One region of the Terrabacter carboxydivorans genome, then DNA from elsewhere that is predicted to be linked to it. Evidence: predicted binding sites of a transcription regulator. Region 1 holds the regulator's gene; the other holds the start of a gene.
The links. The regulator HrcA, encoded in region 1, represses chaperone genes, less so after heat shock. The targets are predictions, from matches to a motif close to TTNGCACTCGNNNNNNNCGAGTGCNAA.
Positions count from the first base shown of each region.

Region 2: the regulator HrcA is predicted to act here: its motif matches at 2,592-2,618, upstream of groES (co-chaperone GroES).

Region 1 is NZ_BAAARE010000004.1:13,288-21,373, forward strand. Features, by position in the region: gene ABD297_RS05275 (Gmad2 immunoglobulin-like domain-containing protein) at 1-354, shown strand, start outside; gene ABD297_RS05280 (16S rRNA (uracil(1498)-N(3))-methyltransferase) at 443-1,186, opposite strand; gene dnaJ (molecular chaperone DnaJ) at 1,205-2,338, opposite strand; gene hrcA (heat-inducible transcriptional repressor HrcA) at 2,418-3,461, opposite strand; gene ABD297_RS05295 (DUF3097 domain-containing protein) at 3,759-4,643, shown strand; gene ABD297_RS05300 (CHAP domain-containing protein) at 4,741-6,447, opposite strand; gene ABD297_RS05305 (aldehyde dehydrogenase family protein) at 6,590-8,086, opposite strand, start outside.
Region 2 is NZ_BAAARE010000020.1:21,862-29,947, reverse strand. Features, by position in the region: gene ABD297_RS18945 (WhiB family transcriptional regulator) at 1-179, shown strand, start outside; gene groL (chaperonin GroEL) at 384-1,997, opposite strand; gene groES (co-chaperone GroES) at 2,145-2,441, opposite strand; gene ABD297_RS18930 (class I SAM-dependent methyltransferase) at 2,666-3,907, shown strand; gene ABD297_RS18925 (SRPBCC family protein) at 4,193-4,681, opposite strand; gene ABD297_RS18920 (ArsR/SmtB family transcription factor) at 4,681-4,950, opposite strand; gene ABD297_RS18915 (PfkB family carbohydrate kinase) at 5,141-5,971, opposite strand; gene ABD297_RS18910 (nucleoside hydrolase) at 5,971-7,338, opposite strand; gene ABD297_RS18905 (glycoside hydrolase family 3 N-terminal domain-containing protein) at 7,337-8,086, shown strand, end outside.

The sequences.
Region 1 (8,086 bases):
GCCTCCTCGGCCTACGACCGGCCCACCGACCCCATCGCGGTGCTGGGCCAGGTGGCACCCATCTGGGTCGACCAGCCGGCGCGCGGGTCGGTCGTGCCGGCCGGCCGGACACTGACCGTGACGGGGGTGGCCAGCACGTTCGAGGCCAACGTCGAGTGGCAGCTGCTCAGGGACGGGCGCCCCGTCGAGAGCGGCTACACCACCGCCTCGGAGGCGGCACCCGCGCGCGCCTCCTACCGGTTCACGACGAAGCGGCCCCTCCAGGTCGGGGCGTACGTGCTCCGCGTCTTCGAGACGAGCGCGAAGGACGGTTCGACGGCTGCCGAGCAGCTCGTCGGCCTCACCGCCCGCTGACCCCTCGCCGGCGCCGCTGTCGAGGTGGTCGCGGCACCCCCGACGCCGTCGGGATCACCTCGAACCACCGGGCGGGGGGCGTATGCCGTCAGGTCCAGCGGGTGCGCGCGCTCAGCACCGCGAGGGCGGCGGGACCGGCGGACGACGCCCGGAGGATCGTCGAGCCGAGACGCACCGCGCGGGCCCCGGCGGCCGTGAGCGTCTCGAGCTCCCGGTCGGTGATGCCGCCCTCGGGCCCGACGACGACGAGCACGTCGCCCGACCCCGGCAGCTCGACCGACGCGAGCGGTTCGGTCGCGTCCTCGTGGAGCACGAGGGTGAGGGCCGATGCCCCCACGCGGGCCGCGAGGGGCGCGAGCCCGACCGCGGGGGACGTCAGCGGCACCCGGGCCCGGCGGGACTGCTTGGCGGCCCGGGTGACGACCGCGGCCCACTTGGCGAGCGACTTCGCGGCGCGGTCGCCGCGCCAGACGACGACGGATCGCTCGGCCTGCCAGGGCACGACCTCGTCGACCCCCAGCTCGGTGGCGGCCTCGACCGCCTGCTCGTCGCGGTCGCCCTTGGCGAGGGCCTGGACGAGGACGAGCCTCGGGGCGGGCTCCGGCTCCTGGGTCACCTCGAGGACCCGTCCCCGCACCCACGTGCGGTCGACGTCGGTGACCTCGAGCAGGGCCCGGCGGCCGGCGCCGTCGGCGACGAAGCAGTGCTCGCCGGCACGCAGGCGCACCACGGTCGCGGCGTGACGGCCCTCGTCGCCGTCGAGCAGCAGCGAGCTCCCGACCACCGCGCCGGCCACCACCGACGGGTCACCGAGGAAGAGCTGGTGGGTCACCGGGCGCTCACGTGCGGGTCACTTCTCCTTGAAGGCGTCGCGCAGCTTGCCGAAGAGGCCCTTGTTGGCCGGCTGGAGCCGTCCCTGGGGGCTCTCCTCGCCACGCAGGGCCGCGAACTGGCGCAGCAGCTCCTGCTGCTCCTCGGTCAGGCGGGTCGGGGTCTGCACCGTGGCGTGGACGAGGAGGTCACCACGACCACCGTGGCGCAGGTGGGTCACGCCGAGGCCGCGCAGCGTCAGCACGTCGCCGCTCTGCGTGCCGGGCTTGATCTCGAGGTCCTGCATGCCGTCGAAGGTCGAGAGCTTGAAGCTCGTGCCGAGCGCCGCCGCCGCCATCGGCAGCTCGACGCTGCAGTGCAGGTCGTCGCCGCGACGGGTGTAGGTCTCGTGGTTGACGACGCGGATCTCGACGTAGAGGTCGGCCTTGGGGCCGTTGCCGGGACCGACCTCGCCCTCCCCGGTCAGCTGGATGCGCGTGCCGGTGTCGACACCGGCGGGCACTTTGAGCTTGAGCGAGCGGCGGGTGCGGACGCGACCGTCACCAGAGCAGTCGTGGCACGGGTCGGTCAGCGTGGAGCCGAAGCCCTGGCAGTTGACGCACGGGCGGGAGGTCATGACCTGGCCGAGGAAGCTGCGCTGGATCTGCTGGACCTCGCCGGCACCCTTGCAGATGGGGCAGGTCTGGCGACCGGTGCCCGGCTCGGCGCCGTCACCGTCGCAGCGCGTGCAGCCGACGGCGGTGTCGAGGGTCAGCTCCTCCTCGGAGCCGAAGACCGCCTTGGACAGGTCGATGTCGAGCCGCACGAGGGCGTCCTGCCCGCGCTGCACCCGTGAGCGCGGACCGCGAGTGCCGGCCTGCGCGCCCGCGCCGAAGAAGGCGTCCATGACGTCGCTGAACGAGAAGCCCTGTCCCGCACCGAAGCCGGCGCCGCCGCCCGACGCGAACGGGTCGGAGCCCATGTCGAAGGACTGGCGCTTCTGCGGGTCGGAGAGCACGTCGTAGGCCTGCGAGACGCGCTTGAACTCCTCCTCGGCCTCGGCACCGGGGTTGACGTCCGGGTGCAGCTTGCGGGCGAGTCGACGGTAGGCCTTCTTGATCTCCTCCTGGCTCGCGTCGCGCGAGACACCGAGGACGGCGTAGTAGTCGTTCAACCTGGGATTCCTTTTGGTACGTGGTGCTTTCGGTTCCGGCGCGGCGCTGCACCGGCGGACTGGCCGAGGTCGTGCTGGGTCAGGTGGCCTGGTTCTCGTCGAGGATCTCGGAGACGTAGCGCGCGACGGCCCGCACCGACGCCATCGTCGTGGGGTAGTCCATCCGGGTCGGGCCGAGCACCCCGAGGCTCGCCACGCGCTCGGAGCCGGAGCCGTAGCCCATCGAGACGAGCGAGGTGGACTGCAGGCCGGTCACGGGGTTCTCGGAGCCGATGCGCACCGAGACGAGCTCGGGGTCGTCGCCGAGCTGCCCGAGCAGGCGCAGCAGGGTCACGTGCTCCTCGAGCGCCTCGAGGATCGGGCCGATGGAGCGCGGGAAGTCCGCCCCCGCCCGAGCGAGGTTGGCCTGCCCGGCGAGGACGACGCGCTCCTCGCGCTCCTCGACGAGCGCGTCGCCGAGGGCCGAGACGACGGCCTCGAGAGCGGCGCGGTCGGCGTCGTCGGTCTCGCCGACGAGGCGGCGCAGCCTGGTCGCGGCGACGGTGAACGGCACGCCCGCCGCCACCTCGTTGATGCGCGACCGGATCGAGGCGACGAGGGCCTCACCGGTCGGGTCGGTCAGCACGCGCCCGGTGTCGACGACACGCTGCTCGACGCGGCCGGTGTTGACGATGAGGACGATCATCAGGTGCGAGGAGCCCATGGGGACGAGCTCGATGTGCCGCACCGTCGACCGGGTCAGCGACGGGTACTGCACGACCGCCACCTGGCGGGTCAGGCTCGCGAGCAGGCGCACGGTCCGGTCCACGACGTCGTCGAGGTCGACGGCGCCCTGCAGGAACTGCCCGATCGCGCGGCGCTCCCCCTGACCGAGGGGCTTGACGGCGCTGAGCCGGTCGACGAACACGCGGTAGCCGGCATCGGTCGGCACGCGCCCCGCCGACGTGTGCGGCGCGTGGATGAGGCCCTCCTCCTCGAGCAGGGCCATGTCGTTGCGCACCGTCGCGGCGCTGACGCCGAGGTGGTGGCGCTCGACGAGCGCCTTGCTGCCGACCGGCTCGGAGGTCTGGACGTAGTCCTGCACGATCGCGCGCAGCACCATCAGCCTGCGGTCCTCGCTCATCGTCCCTCCTTCACGGGTCTGGAGTCGGTGGGTGCCACGGGTCCGGCACTCTCGTCTGGCACTCTCGATCGACGAGTGCCAAGTCTACGTCGTGGGCCGCCGATCTCCGATTTCATCCAACCGTATGCGGCGCCCCGCCCTTCCCGACGGGGCCGCGCCCGCGTCGGTGACCCGTCGTCCCGGACGGCCACCCCCGAGGCTCCGACCCCAGGGGCACCCCGTCGCCCCGCAGGGCCCGGTGGGGGCACCCGCGTGGCGTCCGCGCGGCGGTCGGGACGCGGCATACCCTCGCTTGTCGTGTCCCCCATCGATCGCTACGGATCCGACGTGCTCAGCGGAGACTGGCGTGCCCCCAGGCGCGGCCGGTCCACCCCCACCCCCGCCGAGCCCGACCTCGTCGTCGAGGAGGTCGAGACCGGCTGGGTCGGCGCCGTCGTGCGCGTCGAGAAGGCGGGCGGGATGCACGTCGTGCACCTCGAGGACCGTCGCGGACGCACCAAGGCCTTCCCCCTAGGACCGGGCTTCCTGCTCGACGGGGCCCCCGTGACGCTCACCCCGCCGAAGGCAGCCGCCGGCGCCGCCCTCGCCGAGGCACGGCGAGCCGCCTCGAGGACCGCCAGCGGCTCGGTGGCCGTCGAGGGAGCGCGCGCCCGCGTCGCCAGCGGGTCACGGATCTACGTCGAGGGCCGGCACGACGCCGAGCTCGTCGAGAAGGTCTGGGGCGACGACCTGCGGGTCGAGGGTGTCGTCGTCGAGCTCATGGACGGTGTCGACGACCTCGCCGGCATCATCGCCGAGTTCCAGCCCGGCCCGGGACGACGCCTCGGCGTCCTCGTCGACCACCTCGTGCCCGGCACGAAGGAGGCTCGGATCGTCGCGCAGGCGCAGGCCCTTCCCGGCCTGGCCCAGCACGTGCGGATCCTCGGCCACCCCTACGTCGACGTGTGGCAGTCGGTGCGCCCGGAGCGGCTCGGCTGGCAGCAGTGGCCGGTCATCCCCCGCGGCACGTCCTGGAAGCACGGTATCTGCGCCGAGCTCGGGTGGGCCCACTCGAGCCAGGCCGACATCGCCCAGGCGTGGAAGCGCATCCTGGGGACCGTGCGGTCCTACGCCGACCTCGAGCCGACGCTGCTCGCGAGCGTCGAGGAGCTCATCGACTTCGTGACCGAGCCCGGCGCGTAGCCGGGGGCCCCGGCGGCCGGTCGCCGGACAGGGTCCGGTGACCCGGCGCGACCCTTTGCGAGACCCGGCGCGCCGGCTCCCCTGCGCTCCGCGCTGATCACGACGCCAGGTAGCCCTGGACGTCCGCGACCACCTGCGTCGACTGGTAGACGTAGATGTCGACGTAGCCGTCACTGCTCGGCGTGACGACGGCCGTGTTGGCGATCGTCTGGCCCGCGACGAAGTTGAGGTTCGACGTCGTGGGGCGCGAGCTGCCCGAGGGGTAGGCGATGAGGTGGCCCGGCTGCTGCGGACCGGTGACGACGAGGGTCAGGACCACGGCCTTGACACCGGTCGACGGCACGCCGCCCCGACCGGTCACCTGCAGGCGCACGACGCCACCCGCGGCGACGGGGCCGCTCGCGGCCACACCGGTGCCGTTGCGGGTGTCGAGCAGGCGTGCAGGCGTCAGTCCCAGGTAGTCCGCGCCCGACGGGTACCACCCGACGACGTCGGCGATGACGTCGGTCGCGGCGGACGTGCGGATGCTGACGCGTCCGTTGCTGCCGACCTTGGCGACGACGAGGCCCGAGATCGAGCTGCCGGACGAGAAGTTCAGCGAGGACGAGTTCGGCTCGGCGGCCCCGGTGGGCCAGACGGCGAGGTTGCCGTCCTTGGTCGGGCGTGCGGCCGTGACGTTGAGCAGGACGGAGTCGACACCGGATGCGGGCACGACGGAGCTGCCCGTGACCGTGAGGTCGATGCGCGAACCCGGCTGCAGGCGACCGGCGGGGGCGCCCTGCCCGTAGCGCGTGTCGAGGATGCGCGTCGGGGTCGTCGTCGTCAGGTTGCCGAACGAGGGGTACCAGCCGACGACGTCCACGAGGACGTCGGTCGCCTGGCTCACCTTGATCCGGATGCGCCCGTCGGAGCCGACCCCCACGACCGCCTGGTTGGCGACGACGGCACCCGGGTCGAAGTTGACCGTCGACGACGCTGCGGGCGACGTGCCCGACGGGTAGGCGAGCAGGTAGCCCTCCGCCTGGGGGCGCACCACGGTGACGTTGACGACCACCGCGCCGATGGCGGTGCGGGGCAGGCCCGCCTTCCCGCTCACGAGGATGCTGGTGTCGCTACCGGCGGCGAGCGGGCCGGTCGCACCCAGCGAGGACCTGGTGTCGACGATGCGGGTCGGTGCCACCGGGCGGTAGGTCGGGTAGGAGGCGGGCGCCGCGACCTTGGGTCCCATGTCCTTGAGGTGGATGAAACCCGCCGGCCAAAGGCCTCCGGAGCGGGTGACCGAGCGCCAGCGGAAGTCGCCGCCCCAGTTGTCCTCCGAGACGAGGATCTGGTCGGCCGAGACGACCTTCTCGACGTAGGCGATGTGACCGGTGCTCGAGAAGGACTGCCCCCACCACGCGACGGACCCCACGGCGGGCGCGTCGTCGGTCTGGGACGCGAATGCCGTGCCCCAGTTGTAGGCGTTGCCGGACAGCTGCGCCGGGCGCTTGTTGGGCAGCCCGTTGGTCACGAGGCGGTAGGCCACGTAGTTGGTGCAGTTGTGGCCGGTCGACTGGCTCCAGTAGCTGGTGCTGCTGTGGTCCTTGTAGCCCGAGTTCGAGTAGCCGGCGGTCGCGCACGCGTCGTAGCCCGTGCACAGGACGTTCCACTCGTAGGCCCGGGCCGGGCCGGCCAGCCCGACCGTGGCCACGAGAACAGCCAGGGCGCTGAGGAACACCGCGAGGGCCCGCCCGCGACGACGAGGGGCCGCGAGTGGGAGTGCTGTGGCAGCCCGACCGGCCTGGTCATCGGTGGCCTGAGGCATGTGGGTCTCCCGTGATCGCCGGTGGGGTGCACCCGCAATCTAGGACAATCACGCCCCTGAATCACTCCTATCCCAGAAATCCCATGCGACACGAGCGGGAAATGAGCCTGAAAATGTCAGAGGTGTGCTAATGACACCGCTGTCATTTGCCCTTCGCCCCTGATCCGCTCCGACGACGGCCGGGCACGACGAAACGGCTGATCACCCGCTCCTTCGCCGACGTGAACGGCGGCCGCACCCACCCGGTCGTGTCCGGTCGGGTCGGCAGGGCGAACACCGACTTGGTGTGGGAGAAGAGCTCGACCGACCGCTCACCGTGGTAGGCGCCGGTGCCGCTGGCCCCGACCCCGCCGAAGGGCAGGCCGGGCACGGCCAGGTGGGCAAGCGGGACGTTGACCGCCAGGGCGCCCGAGGAGGTGTCCCGGGTGAACCGGCGCTGGACCGCGTCGGACCTCGTGAAGACGTAGAGCGCGAGCGGCTTGTCACGCGAGGTGATGAGCTCGATGGCAGCATCGAGCCCCTCGACGGCCACCAGGGGCAGGACGGGACCGAAGATCTCCTCGCGCATGACCGACTCGGCCGGGTCGTCGGCGTCGCGCACCTCGACGACCGTCGGCTCGAGGTAGCAGGTGGAGGCGTCCGACCGACCGCCGGTGACGACGCGAGCCGGGTCGACGAGGGCGGTGAGCCGGTCGAGGTGACGGCGGCTCACGATGCGGCCGTAGTCGGGTGAGGTCGCAGGGTCCGCACCGAAGGCGTCGGCGATGGCAGCGACGAGCAGCGGCTTGAGCGCCTCGAGCGTCGGCCGGCTGGCGATGACATAGTCGGGCGCGACACACGTCTGCCCCGCGTTGGTGAACTTGCCCCAGACGAGCCGCTGGGCGGTCACCTCGAGGTCGGCGTCGTCGGCGACGTAGGCGGGCGACTTGCCGCCGAGCTCGAGCGTCACGGGCGTCAGGTGCCGTGCGGCGGCCTCGAGCACGATCCTTCCTACCGCCCCGTTGCCGGTGTAGAAGATGTGGTCGAACCGTTGGGCGAGCAGCTCGGTCGTCTCCGGGACGCCACCCTCGACGACGTGCACGGCGGAGCGGTCGAGGTGCGAGCGCAGCAGGCGGGCCAGGACGGCGGACGTCGCCGGCGCGACCTCGCTGGGCTTGAGGACGACGGCGTTGCCCGCCGCGAGCGCGCCGACCATCGGCGTGAGGCACAGCTGCACCGGGTAGTTCCAGGGGGCGATGACGAGGACGACACCGAGGGGCTCGCGCACGACCTTGGCGCGTCCCGGGGCGAGCGAGAGCGGCACCCGCACCCGACGGGCCGCGGTCCACGCGCGGAGGTGACGCAGCGTGTGGTCGATCTCGCGCACGACGAAGCCCGTCTCGGTGACCCAGGCCTCCGTGGCGCTCTTGCCGAGGTCCTCGTGCAGTGCAGCCGCGATCTCCTCCTCGCGCTCCACGAGCAGGGTCCTCAGGGCCTCGAGCTGGGCGACCCGCCACGCCCGCGGCTTGGTCACCCCGGAGTCGAAGGCGCGACGCGCAGCGGTGACGACGTCTGCGGGACGTCCACCGCCTCCACCGTCACGGTCCCTCGCCGGACTCACCTGGTCCGTCGGGACTGTCGGGCTCGTCGGGCTCGTCGG
Region 2 (8,086 bases), on a different contig from region 1:
AGCGTGGACCACGCCGCCGCAACCGTGACGCCGAGGCCAAGGCCGTGTGCGGCGCGTGCCCCGTGCTGACCCAGTGCCGCTCGCACGCCCTCGAGGTCCGCGAGCCCTACGGCGTCTGGGGCGGTCTGACCGAGTCCGAGCGCGAGGTCCTCTACGACGGCATCCCGCAGGCGTCGTGACCACCTGACGGCCGCCGGCACACGTCGCCGGCGGCGCCCAGCCCCTCGACCCACCCGCGAGTCACGACGGGGTCGCGGAGGTCGAGCAGCAGCAAGGGCCGCTCCCACCAGGGAGCGGCCCTTGCTGTCGTGCCCCGGCACCGGCAAGGTGCGCCCTCAGGCGCCCCCTGCCTTATGCCGTGTGGCGGTGTTCGTCGGTGTCGCTCAGTGACCGTGGCCGTGACCGTGGCCACCGGCCTCCGGCTCGTCCTCGGGCTTGTCGACGACGAGCGTGTCGGTCGTGAGGATCATCGACGCGATGGACTCGGCGTTGCGCAGTGCGGAGCGCGTGACCTTGACCGGGTCGATGACGCCGGCGGCGATGAGGTCGCCGTACTCGCCCGTGGCGGCGTTGAGGCCCTGGCCGAGGGGCAGCTCGGCCACCTTGGAGGTCACGACGTAGCCCTGGAGGCCGGCGTTCTCGGCGATCCAGCGCAGCGGCTCGGCGACGGCCTTGCGCACGATGGAGGCACCGGTCGCCTCGTCACCGCTCAGCTCGAGCGCGTCGATGGCGGAGGCGGCGTGGATGAGGGCGGTGCCGCCACCGGCGACGATGCCCTCCTCGATCGCAGCACGCGTCGCGGAGATGGCGTCCTCGATGCGGTGCTTCTTCTCCTTGAGCTCGACCTCGGTGTGGGCGCCGACCTTGATGACGCAGACGCCACCGGCGAGCTTGGCGAGACGCTCCTGGAGCTTCTCCTTGTCCCAGTCGGAGTCGGTGCGCTCGATCTCGGCCTTGATCTGGTGGACGCGGCCGGCGACCTCGCCCTCCTCGCCGTTGCCGTCGATGATCGTCGTGTTGTCCTTGGTGAGGACGACGCGGCGGGCCTGGCCGAGGACGGTCAGGTCGGCCTGGTCGAGGCTGAGCCCGACCTCGGGCGCGATGACCTGGCCACCGGTGAGGATGGCGATGTCCTGGAGCATGGCCTTGCGGCGGTCGCCGAAGCCGGGGGCCTTGACGGCCGCGACGTTGAACGTGCCGCGGATCTTGTTGACGACGAGCGTCGAGAGGGCCTCGCCGTCGACGTCCTCGGCGATGATGAGCAGCGGCTTGCCGGACTGCACGACCTTCTCGAGGACGGGGAGCACCTCGGCGACCGAGGAGATCTTGCCCTGGTTGATGAGCACGTAGGCGTCCTCGAGGACGGTCTCCATGCGCTCGGTGTCGGTGACGAAGTAGGCCGACAGGTAGCCCTTGTCGAACTGCATGCCCTCGGTGAACTCGAGCTCGGTGGCGGTCGTCGAGGACTCCTCGACGGTGATGACGCCGTCCTTGCCGACCTTGTCGAACGCCTCGCCGATGAGGCCGCCGAGGGTGGCGTCCTGGGCGGAGAGCGTGGCGACGGAGGCGATCTCGTCCTTGCCGTCGACCTCGCGGGCGTTGGCGAGGAGCTGGTCGTTGACCGCGGTGACGGCCTTGTCCATGCCGCGCTTGAGCGCGGCGGGAGCGGCGCCGGCGGCGACGTTGCGCAGGCCCTCCTTGACCATGGCCTGGGCGAGCACGGTCGCGGTCGTCGTGCCGTCACCGGCGACGTCGTTGGTCTTGGTCGCGACCTCCTTGGCGAGCTGGGCGCCGAGGTTCTCGTAGGGGTCTTCGAGCTCGATCTCGCGGGCGATGGTCACGCCGTCGTTCGTGATCGTGGGGGCGCCCCACTTCTTGTCGATGACGACGTTGCGGCCCTTCGGGCCCAGCGTGACCTTGACGGCGTTGGCGAGCGCGTTGACGCCGCGCTCGAGCGACTTGCGGGCGGAGTCGTCGAACTCCAGCTGCTTGGCCATGGTGTTCCTTTGGCTCGGGGTGCTTGGCGGTTCTGGGTGGTTCCGGTCTCGCGCGCGTTCGTTCCGCGCGGGCCGGGGTGAAACGGGACGCACCCCGGTGAGACCCCAGCGGGGCTCACCGGGGTGCGTTCACGGCATACGGCTGGGTCAGCCGACGATGGCGAGGACGTCGCGGGCGGAGAGGATGAGGTACTCCTCGCCGCCGTACTTGACCTCGGTGCCGCCGTACTTGCTGTAGATGACCTTGTCGCCGACCTTGACGTCGAGCGGGACGCGCTCGGTGCCGTTGTCGTTGAAGCGGCCGGGGCCGACAGCGAGGACCTCGCCCTCCTGGGGCTTCTCCTTGGCCGTGTCCGGGATGACGAGGCCGGACGCAGTGGTCTGCTCGGCCTCGAGGGACTTGACGACAATGCGGTCTTCGAGCGGCTTGATGGAAACCGACACGGTGGTGACCTTCCCTTCGGGACAGTCGGAACTGACTACGGACTGTGGGCTCTTCGAGGCTGGCCGCCGTCGCGGGGGTCGACCTCCCTCGAGGAGGGCGCTGGCACTTTCAGGTCGAGAGTGCCAACAAGAAGAAATCTAGGTTTGCCATTAGCACTCGGTCAAGTCGAGTGCCAGATTCACCGGCGCGTCGCGCTCGTCGCGTCCGCTGGCAGGATGAGGCCATGGACGCCGCGATGGTCGACCGCCTCTCCGCGGGCGAGGGCTGGGCGCTGCTGCAGTCGCTGCCGCCCTACGACGAGCGCGAGTCGCTGCACCTGCAGGGGCGCCTGCGCGATGCGGGCTTCGCCGCCGACCTCGTCGCCGCGGCGATGACGCAGTCGCGGCTGCGGGCGCGGGGCGTGGAGAAGTTCGGCGACTTCGCCGCGGGCATGCTCTTCACCCCGGACGGCCTCGAGCAGTCGACGCGGCTCGCGATCGCGGCCCGTCACGCCCACCGGTACGCCGCTGCCGGCGTCCGCGAGGTCTACGACCTCGGCTGCGGCCTCGGTGCCGACGCCCTGGCCTTCGCCGGGCTCGACCTCACCGTGCACGCGGTGGACGCGGACGACACGACCGCCCGCATCGCCGCCGTGAACCTGCGCCACTGGCCGTCGGCGCGGGTGACGCACGCGCTCGCCGAGGACGTACGCCTGCCGCAGGGTGAGGGGCGACGCCACCTCGGCCTGTGGCTCGACCCCGCCCGCCGCGTCACGGGGGTCGCCGACATCACCGGCCGCACCAAGCGCGTCTTCTCCCTCGACGCCATCTCGCCGTCCTGGTCGCAGGTGCGGGCCTTCGCCGAGCAGGTCCCGGCCACGGGCGCCAAGCTCTCCCCCGCCTTCCCGCACGGATCGGTGCCGCGCGGGGCTGAGGCGCAGTGGACGTCGTGGCACGGCGAGGTGCTCGAGTGCGCGGTCTGGTGGGGCCCGCTCGTGGCCACGGCCGGCCGCACCGCCGCCGTGTGCACCGAGACCTCGACGTCGGTCGTCACCGAGGCCGACGCCTCCGAGGGCGACGGCGTCGCGGGACTGACCTCGCTCGATGCCGTGCAGGACTGGCTCTACGAGCCGGACCGCGCCGTCATCCGGGCCGGCCTGACGGGCGCGCTCGTCGCAGCGGTGGACGGCGCCGAGCTCGCCGCCGGGGTCGGCTACGTCACGAGCGACCGGTCCCGCGACCTGCCGTGGGCCCGGCGCTACCGGGTCGTCGAGGCGATGCCGCTGTCGACGAAGCGACTGGCGCGCTGGCTGCGCGACCACGGCCACGACCGGGTGACGATCAAGAAACGTGGGGTCACGCTCGATGCCGACGTGCTCCGGCGCCAGCTGAAGATGACCGGCCGGGGCAGGGGCGGGTCCGAGGCCACGCTGGTGCTCACCCGCGTCGGCGGCAGCCAGGTCGCGCTCGTCGTCACCCCCGCCTGACACCGATCACCTGCCCCTGGGTCGGCAGCGACCGCTGCGTCCGCCCCTGCTCGCGGCGTGGAGCGTCGGCGGGCGGTTCTCGGGCAACGTGACCTTCCAGCACACGTTGCCCGCCGCCGATGCCGCTCCCAGCGACGGACGCAACGCTCCCGAGGTCACTGACGGCAACGGCCCGTCGGTGCTTGGTTCCTTCGTGACCGCAAAAGGCTCTTGGTACGCGGTCTGCCACTGCCGAGGCGACCGAACGCGTACGAGGAGGCGAAAGGTCCTCGGAACTCCGGCCGCTCAGACTCGGTCGGCGTACCGGGCGTGCAGGGCCGTCCACGTGGCGTCCCAGTCCGGCAGGGGGTCGCCGGCCAGGTCGGCCTCGAGGCGGCGCACGTAGGTGTCCCAGCCCGCGGCATACCCCGGCGCCTGCCCGGCACTCAGCCGCTCGTGGCGCAGGACCAGCCGGGCGCTTGGGCCGTCGGCGCTCACCTCAGCGGTCACGAGGGTGGCGACGTCACCGAGCGGCCACTCCCAGACGAGCCGCGCCGGCGGCTCGCACGTCACGACCCGGCAGGTCGGGGTATCGGCGTCGTCGAAGTGGATCGTGAAGCGGCCACCCGGGCGCAGCTCTCCCGACACCGGGGCGAACCAGCGGGCGAGACGCTCGGGGTGGGTGCACGCCTCCCACAGGTCGCCCGGTGACGTCGCGTAGCCCCGGTCGAAGACGACGGCGACCGACTCGCCCACCCGCTCGATCCGTCCCAGCACCTGCTCCAGCTCGCTCATCACTGCCCCTGTCGTCGGGCCCGCGCTCCGCGGGCGATCTCGGTGTCGAGGGCGTCGAGTCGCTGCCCCCAGAACGAACGGACCTCGGAACACCACTGCTCGACCTCGTCGAGCGCGCCTGGCGCCAGCCGGTAGACCCGGCGCTGCCCGACCGCCTCCGCCTCGACGACGCCGGCCTCGCGCAGCACCCGCAGGTGCCGCGAGATCCCCGGACGTGCCGCGTCGAAGAGGGCCGCGACCTCGCCGGCCGTCAGCTCACGTCGGGCCAGCTGCTAGACGATCGTGCGCCGCGTCGGGTCGGTCAGCGCCTCCCAGGTCCCACTCACCTGACGAAGCGTAACTCACGCGTTACGTAACCCAAAAGGCACACACCCGTCCGCAACACGAGCAGTCGTCGACGCACCCGGCTGGGGGCGGGGTGCGTCGACGACTGCTCGGTGGGTTGCGTCGTGGTGGGCGTCAGAGGGCGGCGTCGGGCTGGGCACCGACCCAGCGCACGGCGGCGGCACCGGCCGCGTTGGCGACCTCGAGGGCGGCCTGGGGGTCGGCGCCGCTCGCGAGCGCCGCGGCGAGCGCCCCGCAGAACGCGTCCCCGGCGCCGACGGTGTCGCCCACCTCGCCGGACGCCACGGGTATGCCGTCGACGCCGTCGGTGCCCCACCGTGCCCCGGCTGCCCCGAAGGTGACCAGCAGCGACTGCGGCAGCAGGTCGGAGTCGGCGAGCTGGCGCATCTCGGTCTCGTTGACCACGACCGGGTCGGCGAGGGCTATGACGTCGGGCGGCAGGCCGGCATACGGCGCGAGGTTGATGACGACCCGGGCTCCGGCTGCGTGCGCGGCGCGGGCGGCGTCGGCGACGGCCCCGAGGTCGACCTCGAGCGAGCAGAGCAGCACGTCCCCGGGCCCGAGCCGGGCGGCCTCGCGCGCGAACGACGGGTCCGCCTCGGCGTTGGCGCCGGCGACGACGATGATCGAGTTCTCGCCGTGCTCGTCGACGGTGATGAGCGCGGTCCCCGTCGGGGCGCCGGCACTGGTCGACACTGCGGACACGTCGATCCCGAGCGCGCGGAGGCGGGCGGCATACGCGACCCCGGCGTCGTCATCCCCCACGCGCGCGAGCATCCGGACGCTCGCCCCGGCGCGCGCCGCGGCCGCCGCCTGGTTGCCGCCCTTGCCGCCCGCGAACCGGCCACCGGCCCGGCCGAGCACCGTCTCGCCGGGCGACGGGTGCCGCTCCACGAGGGTCACGACGTCGACGTTGAGCGAGCCGAGAACGGCGACCCGACCCATCAGCGCTCCCCCACGTGCCCGAGGAGGGTGTCGGCCCACAGACGGGCGTAGCGCGGCCCGTCGACGCCGAGGGCCACCTCGAGGCGGACCGGCGCCTCGCCGTGCGGGTCGTGGGCCATGTCGCCGCTCCAGTCCCGCCGGTCGACGATGGTGCGGCCGCGCGACCACGTGCCCGCGAGCTCCACCCGCAGCGGCAGCGTCTCGGTCGTGAGGCCGGATCGGTCGATGACGGCGCAGACGGCTCCGGCGTCGCCGATCGTGGACGCCTCACGGTCGAAGCGAGCGTTCTGGAAGGCGAGCAACCGCCCGCCGAGCTCGGCAGGCCCGCGACCACCGACGGCGACCAGCTGCTCGACCACGTCGGCCCCGACGACCGGCTCGTAGAAGACGTCGAGGCCGTACATCGTGACGGGGATGCCCAGGTCGGCCGCGGCGTCGAGGACGATGGCGGCGGCCTCCGGGTCGTGGAAGACGTTGAACTCCGCAGAGGCCGTCGCGTTGCCGACGTCGGCGGCTCCACCCATGAAGACGATCTCCGAGATGCCTTGTGCCGCATCGGGATAGGTCCGGAGCAGGAGTGCGATGTTGGTGAGTGGCGCGAGCGGGACGAGCACGACCGGCCGTTCGGCCTCGGCGGCCTCGCGACACACGTCGCGCAGCAGCTCGACCGCGTGGCGGCGGTCGACGGTGGCGGCGGCCGGGCCCCAGCCGAGGTCGCCCATGCCGTCGTCGCCGTGCACGTGCCGTGCATCGACCGGCACCTCGAGCAGGGGGCGTTCGGCGCCCCGGGCGACCGGCACGTCGGTGCGGCCGGCCGTCTCGAGCACGAGCAGCGTGTTGCGCACGACGTCGTCGACGGAGGCGTTGCCGCCGACGCACGAGACGGCGCGCAGGTCGAGGGCCGGGTGCAGGGCGGCGAGGAGCAGCGCGCACGCGTCGTCGACACCGGTGTCGACGTCGAGCACGACGGGAGTGGGTTCAGTCGTCACAGCGGAAACGTACCTGCTCGACCGTCGTCGGCCCGCGAGGGCGAGCACGACGAAGATGACTGCCACGCAACCGGGATAGGCTCGAACGATGCGCACGAGCCAGAGCCGACGACCCTCGTCCGCGGTGGGCTGGACCGTCCTGGCCGCGACCGTGACGATGGTCGCGGCGGCCTGCTCGTCCGCGCCGCCCACCGCCGGACCGTCCGCGACGGCGACGTCCCCGACGCCCTCGTCCGTCGCGACGTCGACCCCACCGACGAGCGCGCCGACGAGCACGCCCACGGGCGCCACGCCGTCGGCCACCACCTCGACGCCCGTTCCGACCCAGACGAAGCCCGCGACGCCGACCTCGTGCGCGCCGGCGATCGTCGCTCGCATGGGCGCCGACGAACGCGCGGGACAGCTGCTCATGGTGGGCCTCGGCAGCCGAGCGGGCCGCACCAGTCTCGACGCGCTCGTGGCGCGCCGGCACCTGGGCGGGGTCATCCTGCTCGGTGGCTGGACCGGCGGCATCGACGGCGTGCGCGCGACGACCCGTCACCTGTCGGCCCTCGCGTCGTCGGAGGACACCGCGGGCCTGGGCCTGCTCGTCGCCGCCGACCAGGAGGGTGGCGCGGTCCAGCAGCTGAAGGGCGACGGCTTCAGCCGTATGCCGTCCGCCCGCGTCCAGGACCAGGGCTCGCCGGGCGCCCTGACCGCCGACGCGACCCGCTGGGCCAACCAGCTGCGGGCGGCGGGCATCAACGTCAACCTCGCGCCGGTCGCCGACACGGTCCCGACGTCGATCGGTCGGGCCAACGGGCCGATCGGACAGTACGACCGGCAGTTCTCGAGCAACCCCGAGCGGGTGTCCCGGATGGTCGGCGCCTTCCTCGCCGGCATGAGGGCCGGAGGCGTGGCGGGCACGGTCAAGCACTTCCCCGGCATCGGGCGGATCACCGGCAACACGGACGTCACGGCCCGCGGCATCACGGACGGGACGACGACGGTGGACGACCCCTACCTTCGGCCGTTCCGGACCGGCATCCAGGACGGCGTCGAGCTCGTCATGGTGGGGTCGGCGATCTACAGCCGCATCGACCCCGGCACCAACGCCGTCTTCTCCCGGCCGATCGTCACCGGCCTG